Regions from separate parts of the Micromonospora sp. NPDC049799 genome, predicted to be linked through region 2. Evidence: riboswitches for the same ligand, from Rfam matches in the RefSeq annotation. Region 2 holds a riboswitch; the other holds the start of a gene.
The links. Region 2 has a riboswitch for cyclic di-AMP ahead of AB0I76_RS17030 (hypothetical protein). Riboswitches for the same ligand answer to the same signal wherever they lie in the genome.
Positions count from the first base shown of each region.

Region 1: linked by a shared signal. The riboswitch ahead of AB0I76_RS05685 (hypothetical protein) and the one ahead of AB0I76_RS17030 (hypothetical protein) in region 2 are both predicted to bind cyclic di-AMP.

Region 1 covers NZ_JBFAMU010000038.1:2,304-4,562, reverse strand. The annotation lists gene AB0I76_RS05690 (YibE/F family protein) at 1-899, shown strand, start outside; cyclic di-AMP (ydaO/yuaA leader) riboswitch at 1,066-1,196, shown strand; gene AB0I76_RS05685 (hypothetical protein) at 1,201-2,214, shown strand.
Region 2 covers NZ_JBFAMU010000211.1:128-7,515, forward strand. The annotation lists gene AB0I76_RS17015 (ice-binding family protein) at 1-30, shown strand, start outside; gene AB0I76_RS17020 (AAA family ATPase) at 156-2,273, shown strand; gene AB0I76_RS17025 (cation diffusion facilitator family transporter) at 2,364-3,284, shown strand; cyclic di-AMP (ydaO/yuaA leader) riboswitch at 3,435-3,566, shown strand; gene AB0I76_RS17030 (hypothetical protein) at 3,571-4,632, shown strand; gene AB0I76_RS17035 (SRPBCC family protein) at 4,710-5,168, opposite strand; gene AB0I76_RS17040 (PfkB family carbohydrate kinase) at 5,352-6,329, shown strand; gene AB0I76_RS17045 (5'/3'-nucleotidase SurE) at 6,326-7,144, shown strand; gene AB0I76_RS17050 (STAS domain-containing protein) at 7,172-7,388, opposite strand, start outside.

The DNA.
Region 1 (2,259 bases), on a different contig from region 2:
TCGTGGCCCTCTTCGCCGCCGCGATCGTCGCGTTCGGGCGGTGGCGCGGGCTGGCCGCGCTCGCCGGCCTCGCGGCGAGCTTCGCCATCCTGCTCACCTTCGTGCTGCCCGGGATCAGCGCCGGGCAGTCGCCGCTGCTGGTCGCGGTCGTCGGCGCCGCGTTGATCATGTTCGTGGTGCTCTACCTGACCCACGGGGTGACCGCGCAGACATCCGTGGCGGTGCTCGGGACGCTCGGCAGCCTGGTGCTGACCGGCGTGCTCGGCACGCTCGCCACCGCCGCGACCCACCTGACCGGGTACGGCAGCGAGGACGCCACCACGCTGTCGATGTACCAGGCCGACGTCGACCTGCACGGGCTGCTGCTGGCCGGCATCATCATCGGCTCGCTCGGCGTGCTCGACGACGTCACGGTCACCCAGGCCGCCACGGTCACCGAACTGGCGCACGCCAACCCCGGGCTGACCCGGTTGCAGCTCTACCGGGCGGCGACCCGGGTCGGCCGCGCGCACATCGCCTCCACGGTGAACACGATCGTGCTGGCGTACGCAGGCGCCTCGCTGCCCGTGCTGCTCCTGCTCACCGCCGACTCGCGGGCGGTGACCCAGATCCTCACCAGTGAGTTCCTGGCCCAGGAGATCGTCCGCAGCGCGGTCGCCACCCTGGGTCTGATCGCCGCGGTGCCGCTCACCACCGCGTTGGCGGCCGTGGTCACCACGGCCGGCCGGCGGGGTGGTACGGCCACCGCCGGCGACACACCGCCCGACCCGCCGCTCCCCCGGGCGGCGGTACGGGCGGAGGCGCTGGAGGCGCTGAGCGCCCCCCGCGCGACGGACACCTCCCCCGCCACCCCCGGCAGGTGGCCCGACCGGGACAGGAGCACGGACACCGCATGGTGAAACTGCGTAGCGTGATCACGCGGACCCACCCGCCTGATAGTCGCGTCACTGGTCATCGGCTTTGGCGTCGAAATAGCTCGTTTGGTCGGCTACCAGACGTAGATCCCCAGGACGACTGTCGGGTAACCTCGCTGCCGGTCACCGCCGAAGGCGCGCAGCGGCGCCTGCGGTGCCGCCGCCCAATCGCCGCGAGGCGAACCGGGGACCCAGGTACCTGGGGTGAATCCGCGAATGCGGTAGGGGCCACTTCCGCCCCGAACCCGTCAGCTAACCCGGTCGGCGGTCGACGGAAGGGAACACTGTGACGGCACCCCTACGCCGCTGGTTGACACCTGTGGTGGCCGTGCTCGCCGCGCTGGTCGTGTTCGTCGGGCCCCTCCCGGCGTCCGCCGCACCGGCACCCCCGAAGCCCTCGGGCCACGACAGCCAGCCGACGTTGCTCAACGACGTCATCGAGGCCAAGAACCGTGACTTCGTGAAGGCCGAGGCGGCCCTGAAGAAGTCGCAGAAGCGCCAACGGGAGCTGGAGCTGGAGGTCAGCCGGCTCCAGCGCGAGCTGAACGCGCTCGCGCCGCAGGTCAACGAGATCGCGGCCCAGTCGTACCGGAGCGGACGGATCGGCGCCGTGTCGATGTTGCTGGAGGCCCGGACCCCGGACTCCTTCGTGCAGCGCGCGGGCGCCCTGGACGAGCTGAACATGGTCAACGCCAAGCAGCTCGCCGAGGTCAACGCGGCCAAGGCCCGCGTGCAACAGGCGAAGCTGGCGGTCGACACCGAGGTCCGGGACCAGCAGCGCCTGAGGAACAACATCAACCGGGATCGGGCCGCGGCCGAGAAGGCCCTCGACCTGGTCGGCGGCACCGGCCTCACCGGCGGCCTGGTGAACGCCACGTCACCGGTCGCCCGGGTCGCACCGGGCCGGACGGCGGACGGCGACTGGCGGTCCGAGTCGTGCAGCCAGCCCGACCCCACCACCTCCGGCTGCGTCACGCCCCGGACGCTGCACATGTACAAGGAGGTCAAGCGGGCCGGCTTCACCCGGTTCGTGGGCTGCTACCGGTCCGGTGGGCCGTACGAGCATCCCAAGGGCCGCGCCTGCGACTGGTCGCTCCAGAACAGCGGCTTCCGGTCCTGGTACAACAACGACACCCGGATGTACGGCAACAACCTGACCGCCTTCCTGGTCCGCAACGCCGACCGGCTCGGCATCTACTACGTCATCTGGAACCGACAGATCTGGTTCCCGGCGACCGGGTGGAAGTCGTACAGCGGTCCCTCGAACCACACCGACCACGTCCACGTGTCGCTGCTCTGACGGCGACCCGGACAGCGTGTCGAAGGGCCGCCCCCGGTCGGGGGC
Region 2 (7,388 bases):
GACGCGTCGGCGGGGGCCGGCGGGGAGTAGCGGCCGGCACGTCCGCGCACCTCAGGCACGGCTCGTTGCGGCGGGGCCGTACCCTCGTGCGGTCGGTGTGGCGCGCGGCGGTGGTCGTGCGGGTCGCCGCACGCCGGCGTCAGGAGGAGCGAGCGTTGACCGACCAGACCGCGCTGGAGCAGGAGATCGCCGCCGAGCAGCGGCACCTCGACCGGGTGTACGCCCGGTTGGCGGAGCTGCGTCGGTCGGCGGTCCGCGCCGAGCGGGAAGGGTACCGCCTGGCCCGGGTCGGGAACTTCGGCGCGCTCGTGGAGCGGGACGCGATGGTGTTCCACGCGGCGCAGCGGCGGCACGTGCTGGACGCCGAGTACGAGGGCCTGGTCTTCGGCCGGCTCGACCTGCATGACCGTCAGGTGCTGCACGTCGGACGGCTGGGCATCCGGGACGAGGACGCGGCGACCCTGGTGGTCGACTGGCGGGCTCCGGCCGCCGCCGCCTTCTACCAGGCCACTCCGGCGGAGCCGCTGGGCGTGGTCCGGCGGCGCATGATCCAGTCGTCGGGCGAGCGGGTCACCCGGATCGAGGACGACCTGCTCGACCCGGAGGCCGCGCCGGCCGAGATGACGGTGGTCGGCGACGGTGCGCTGCTGGCGACCCTGTCGAAGGCGACCGGGCGCGGCATGCGGGACATCGTCGCGACGATCCAGCGGGAGCAGGACGAGGCGATCCGCTCCCCCGGCTCGGGCGTCACGATCGTCTCCGGCGGCCCCGGCACCGGCAAGACCGCGGTGGCCCTGCACCGGGCCGCGTACCTGCTCTACTCCGAGCGGAGCCGGTACGCCGGCGGCGGCATCCTGGTGGTCGGCCCGTCGACGGTCTTCGTGGAGTACATCGCCTCGGTGCTGCCGTCGCTGGGCGAGGACACCGCCACCCTGCACTCGCTGGGCACGCTGTTCCCGGGGATGCGGGCCACCCGCACCGACCCGCCGGAGGTGGCGGCGGTGAAGGGCTCGCTGCGGATGCGCCGGGTGCTGGAGCGGGCGGCCCGGGACGCGGTGCCGGACGGGCCGGTCGAGTTGCGGCTGCTGTACCGGGGTGAGCTGCTCCGGCTGGACCGGCGGGAGCTGGACGGGATCCGGGAGCGGGTGCTGCACCGGGGTGCCCGCCGCAACGAGGTGCGCCGGGCCGGCTTCGACGGCGTGTTCGCCGCGTTGTGGGCGCAGGCCCGCCGGCTGGGCATCGGCCGGCTGCCCGAGCAGCGCGCGTTCGAGGACGAGATCGCCGAGCGGTCCGAGTTCCGAGAGTTCCTGAAGGCGTGGTGGCCACGCCTGCACCCCCGGCACGTGCTCGGCTGGCTGGCCCACCCGGACCGGCTGCGCCGGTACGCCGGTGGGATCCTCTCCGGTCGGGAGATCCGGTTGCTGGGTGACGCGTACCGGTCGCTGGACGCCGAGGGGCTGACGATCGCCGACGTGGCGCTGCTGGACGAGCTGGACGAGCTGCTCGGCAAGCCGATGAAGCCGGCCCGCGCGAAGCGGGACCCGTACCAGCTCGCCGGCGGGGTGCGCGAGCTGAGCACGTTCGCCGACCGGCAGCGGGCCGCCCGGGAGGCGGCCCGGCAGCGGCCGGAGGACTACCGCGAGTACGCCCACGTCGTGGTCGACGAGTCGCAGGACGTCTCGCCGATGCAGTGGCGCATGATCGGCCGGCGGGGGCGGCTGGCGTCGTGGACGGTGGTCGGGGACCCGGCGCAGACCGCCTGGACCGGCGACCCGCAGGAGCTGACCCGGGCGCGGGACCAGGCGCTGGGCCGGCGTCGTCGGCACCAGTTCACCCTCACCACCAACTACCGGAACTCCGCGGAGATCTTCGCGGTGGCGGCGGCCGAGATCCGCCGGCTCTACCCCGACCTTCCGCTGCCGGTCGCGGTGCGGTCGACCGGCGTGGACCCGGTGCAGCTGGTGGTGCCGGCGTCGGAGCTGGAGACTACCGTCGTCGAGGCGGCCACCGCCCTGCTCGCGGAGGTGGAGGGCACCGTCGGCGTGATCACACCGGTGCCGCGCCGCGACGAGGTCGCGGGCTGGCTGGGCGGCCTGGGGGGACCACGACTCCAGGTGGTGACCAGCCTGGAGGCCAAGGGCATGGAGTACGACGGGGTCGCGCTGGTCGCGCCGGGCGAGATCCGGGCCGATCCGGGCTCGGGTGTACGGACCCTCTACGTCGCCCTATCCCGGGCCACCCAGCGGCTGACCACGGTCGAGCCGACCGGCTGACCCGGGACGTCGACAGACCGACTCCAGTTGCACACATTGCGATGTGAGCATAGATTTGACGTGGGTCCGGACTGCGACGGAGGTTTCCGCGTGGGCGCAGGGCACGACCACCACCACGGTTCGGTCGCGAACGCCGCACACCGCCACCGAGGGCGACTCTGGGCCGCTTTCGCGCTGCTCGGCGCGCTGATGGCGGTCGAGGCCGTGACGGCCCTCCGCACCGGCTCGCTGGCGCTGCTCAGCGACGCCGGGCACATGTTCACCGACGTGCTCGGCATCGGCATGGCCCTGGCCGCGATCACCGCCACCCGGCGGAGCACCTCCGACCCGCAGCGCACCTTCGGCCTGTACCGGCTGGAGGTGCTGGCCGCCCTGGCGAACGCCGTGCTGCTCTCCGGCGTGGCGGTCTACGTGGTGGTCGAGGCGGTACGCCGGTTCGGCGACCCCCCGGAGGTGTCCGCCGGCCCGATGCTGGTGGTGGCCGTGCTCGGCCTGCTCGCGAACCTCGTCGCCTTCGGCCTGCTGCGCCCCGGCGCCAAGGAGAACATCAACCTCCAGGGGGCGTACCTGGAGGTCCTCGGCGACCTGCTCGGCTCACTCGGGGTGATCGGGGCGGCCCTGCTGATCTCCGTCACCGACTGGTGGTGGGCTGACCCGCTGGTCGCGGTCGCGATCGGTGTGTTCATCCTGCCCCGCACGTGGCGACTGGGCCGGTCCGCGCTGCGAATCCTGGTCCAGGCCGCCCCGGAGCACCTCCAGGTCACTGCCGTGCACGACCGGCTGGCCGCCGTGCCCGGCGTCGCCGAGGTGCACGACCTCCACGTCTGGACCCTCACCTCGGGCATGGACGTGGCCTCGGCGCACCTCACCACGACCCCGGACGCCGAGGTCGGCGCCGTGCTGACGGCGGCCCGGACGGCGCTGCGGGAGGACTTCCGGATCGACCACGCCACGTTGCAGATCGAGCCCGGCGCGACTCCCGGGGCCTGCGGGACAGTTGAGTGGTGTTGAGCATCTCCTTAATTCAGAGTGTGTAAAGTGTGCTTATGCCGGTTTTGTCGGTAAGGGCGTGCGCACCATGCGTCACCACCGCTGCAAGCGTCCCACCAGCACCGGTAGGCTCTGATCCGGCCTCCGCCAGGCGGCACCCACCGGTGCCGGCGGTGGCCGCCGCCTAATCGCCTGCCACGGCGAACCGGGGAACCGCGTTCCTGGGGTGCATCCGCGTCAGCGGTAGGGATCTTCCGTCCCGAACCCGTCAGCTAACCCGGTCGGCGGCTGACGGAAGGACACCTGCATGCCAACACCCGTACGACGACGCGCCGCCCGGACAGCGGCCCTGATCGCCGCGACGCTCGCCGTCGCCCTGGGCGGCACACCGGTCCCCGCCGGCGCCACCCCCGTCCCGACCGCCGCTCTGGCCGCCCCCGGGGACGACGTGGAGGGCGGTACTCCCGCCCTGCGGGCCCAGCTCGAAGCGGCCAGCAAGGGCTACCTCGACGCCAAACGGGCCCTGGACACCTCACTCCGGCGGCAGCAGCAGCTCGCCGCGGAGGTGAAGAAGAACGAGACCGAGCTGGCCGAACGGAGCCAGCAGGTCGGGGAGCTCGCCGGTCTCGCGTACCGCACCGGTCGGCTCAGCGCCGCTTCCGCCCTGCTCAACAGCAGCTCCCCGGACGGCTTCATGGACCGCGCCGCCGCGCTGGACCAGGTCGCCGCCAACGAGGACCGGGCGCTGCGCCGGCTCCAGGAGGCCCGCGACAAGGCCGCCCAGGCCAAGCTGGCCGTGGAGGTCGAGATCCGGGAGCAGACCAAGCAGCAGACGGTGATGGCCAAGCGCAAGCAGCAGGCGGAGAAGGCCCTCACCGTGGCGAACGAGCGGGCGTCCAGCCCGCCGAGCAGCAGCGGCAGCCGCACCGCCAGCGCGACGGCGAAGCCGGCACCGCGCAACCCCGACGGCTCCTGGCCGACCGAGTCGTGCAGCGTGAACGACCCGACCCCGGCGGACGGCTGCATCACGCCGCGCACCCTGCACGCGCTCAACCAGGCCAAGGCGGCCAACTTCACCCGGTACGTCTCCTGTTACCGGCCCGGCGGCTCGGGTGAGCACCCGAAGGGTCGCGCCTGCGACTTCGCCGCCCAGCAGGACGGTTTCGGTGGCGACGCCAGCGGTGGGGACCGGACGTACGGCAACAACCTCGCCGCGTTCTATGTCAACAACGCCGACCGGCTCGCCGTGCTCTACGTGATCTGGTACCGGCAGATCTGGCTGCCCAGCAGCGGGTGGAAGTCGTACAGCGGGGCCAACGGCGACCCCTCCAGCGACCACACCAACCACGTGCACCTGTCGGTCTACTGACCGGCGCCGACGGCCCCCGGTGGACGCCTCGCGGCGGCCCACCGGGGGCCGTCGCGTACGCCGGCCGGACGGGTCGCTCAGGTCGACGGCGGCGGCTGGTCGAGGGCGGCGCCCAGCCGGCTGGCCAGGGCCAGGTGAGCGGCGCGCGCCTGCGCGAAGGCGTAGCCGAACAACGGCGCCGGAGCGATGAGGACGATCTCCACGTCGATCCGCAGGACGCCGTCCGGCTCGGCCCGCAGCCGCGTGTGGTTGCGCACCGTCGTCGCGGGTCGCTGCCGGGCCACCGTGACCACCTCGTCCGGGTCGGCGACCAGGACGTCGGCCCGGTACGTGAGCGGGAGGCGCAGGGGCCCGACGGTGAGCCGGTCGGTGATCGCGTAGCTGGCCCGGGCGCCGGGCCGGGTCCGGATCCGACGGACCCGGACGATCAGCGGATGCAGGTCGGCCTGCCGCTGCGGGTCGGCCAGCAGCGCGACGGCCTCGGCCGGCGTGCAGCGGGCCTGGACGGTGTAGGTGAAGGACTCACGCCTCGGCACGCCGTCTCCCCACCGTCGCCTCGTCGCCCGATCCTCGCCTACGACCGCTGCGCTGGCAACGCCTCGACCGACACCCGCCGGACGACCGATGTTCGCCGGCCGTGGTGACTACGGTCAGCTCGGGGGGAATCACGGATGGCATCCAGAGCTGCGGAGGGCGGGACCGATGAGCGGGTACGAGCGATGAGCGGGCACGTGATGGTCTTCGCGCCGACACCCCGGCTGACGGTGACCGTCGACCAGCCCAGCGACGCCCCGGAGCTGCACCTGCATCCCGGCGGGCAGGGCGTGTGGCAGGCGCGGATGATCATGTCCCTGGGCGTGGACGTCGTGCTCTGCACCGCCCTCGGCGGCGAGATCGGCCAGGTGCTGGAGCCCCTCCTGGTCAGCGAGGGCGCCGACCTCAAGGTCGTGGTCCGCGAGACGGGCAGCGGCGGGTACGTGCACGACCGGCGCGACGGCACCCGGCGGGAGGTCGTGGACGTGCCGGGCCAGCCGCTGAGCCGGCACGAGCTGGACGAGCTCTACAACCTCGCGCTCGGCGAGGGCCTGCGCGCGCCGGTCAGCGTGCTCAGCGGACCGAACGAGCCGGCGCTGGTCCCCGCCGAGCTGTACCAGCGCTTCGCCGCCGACCTCGGCGCCAACGGCAGCCGGGTGGTGGTCGACCTGTCCGGCGAGCACCTGACCGCCGTGCTGGACAGCGGGGTCTTCTTCCTCAAGGTCAGCCACGAGGAGCTGATCGCCGACGGCCGGGCCGCCGGGGATGACGAGGAGGAGCTCGTCCGCGCGATCTACGACCTGCACGACACCGGCGCCCAGAACGTCGTGGTGAGTCGGGCCGACAAGCCCGCCCTGGCCCTGGTCGACGGTGAGGTCTTCGAGGTGGAGATGCCCCGGCTCCAGGCCGCCGACCCGCGGGGCGCGGGCGACTCGATGACCGCCGGGGTGGCCGCCGTCGTGGCCCGGGGCGGTGACGTCCGCACCGCGATCCGGACCGGCGCGGCGGCCGGGGCGCTCAACGTGACGCGGCACGGCCTCGGCACCGGACGGCTCGACTCGATCACCGGGCTCGTCGACCGGGTGCGCCTGGCCCCCGCGGGCAGCCGGCCCCAGGAGCGGACCACTCCTGAGGAGCTGGCCGACCGGGCGGCCGGCCGATGAGCCTCCGGGTGCTGGTCACCAACGACGACGGGATCGCCGCGCCGGGCATCCAGGCCCTCGCCCGCGCCGCCGCCGACCGGGGCCTGGACGTGGTGGTCGCCGCGCCGCTGGAGGAGGCGAGCGGCACCAGCGCGGCGATGACCGCAATCGAACGCGACGGGCACGTGGTGGTCCGCGAGCACCCGCTGCCCGAGCTGGAGGGCGTGCCCGCGTACGGGGTGGGCGGCTCCCCCGGCTTCATCGCGCTCATCGCGGTGCACGGCGCGTTCGGGCCGCCGCCGACGGTGGTGCTCTCCGGCATCAACCGCGGCGCCAACGCCGGCCGCGCCGTGCTGCACTCCGGCACCGTGGGCGCCGCGTTCACCGCCGCGTCGAACGGCTGCCGCGCGATGGCCGTCTCCCTGGACGTGCTCACCGCCGGCGAGGCCACGGCGGTCAGTGGCGGGGCCGCGGTGGCCGCCGCCGCCCGCGTACGCGACGCCGAACGGAACTGGTCCACCGCCGCCCGGGTCGCCCTGGACCTGCTGCCCCGGCTGACCGCCGGACCGACCGGGAGCGTGCTGAACGTGAACGCCCCCGACCTGCCCCACGGGCGCCTGCGCGGCGTGCGCCGGGGCACCCTGGCCAGCTTCGGTCAGGTGCAGATGACGGTGGCCGAGGCCGGGCACGGCTTCGTGCGGACCTCGCTGGAGGAGCCGGGCGAGGCGGCCCAGGCCGGCACCGACGTGGCACTGCTCGCCGCCGGGTACGCGTCGGTGACGGCGATCCGGGCGGTCATCGAGGTCTCGGACGTCGACCTGACCGGCCTGGACTGACCCGGCCCGCCCGTCTTTCCGGCGGCCTCAGGCGCCGGGGAGGACCTCGGGCGCCGGGCCGGCGGCGTAGTAGGGCTCGGGAGCGCCGAAGAGGCCCAGCAGGCCGGTCACCCAGAGCTGCCGGTGCACGAACCGGCTCGGCTCGGTGACGACGAGCTTGACGCCACTCACCTCGGCGGTCTGGAATCCGGCGACCATCGCGCTGATGCCGACGGAGTCGATGAAGGTGACGAGTCGCATGTTG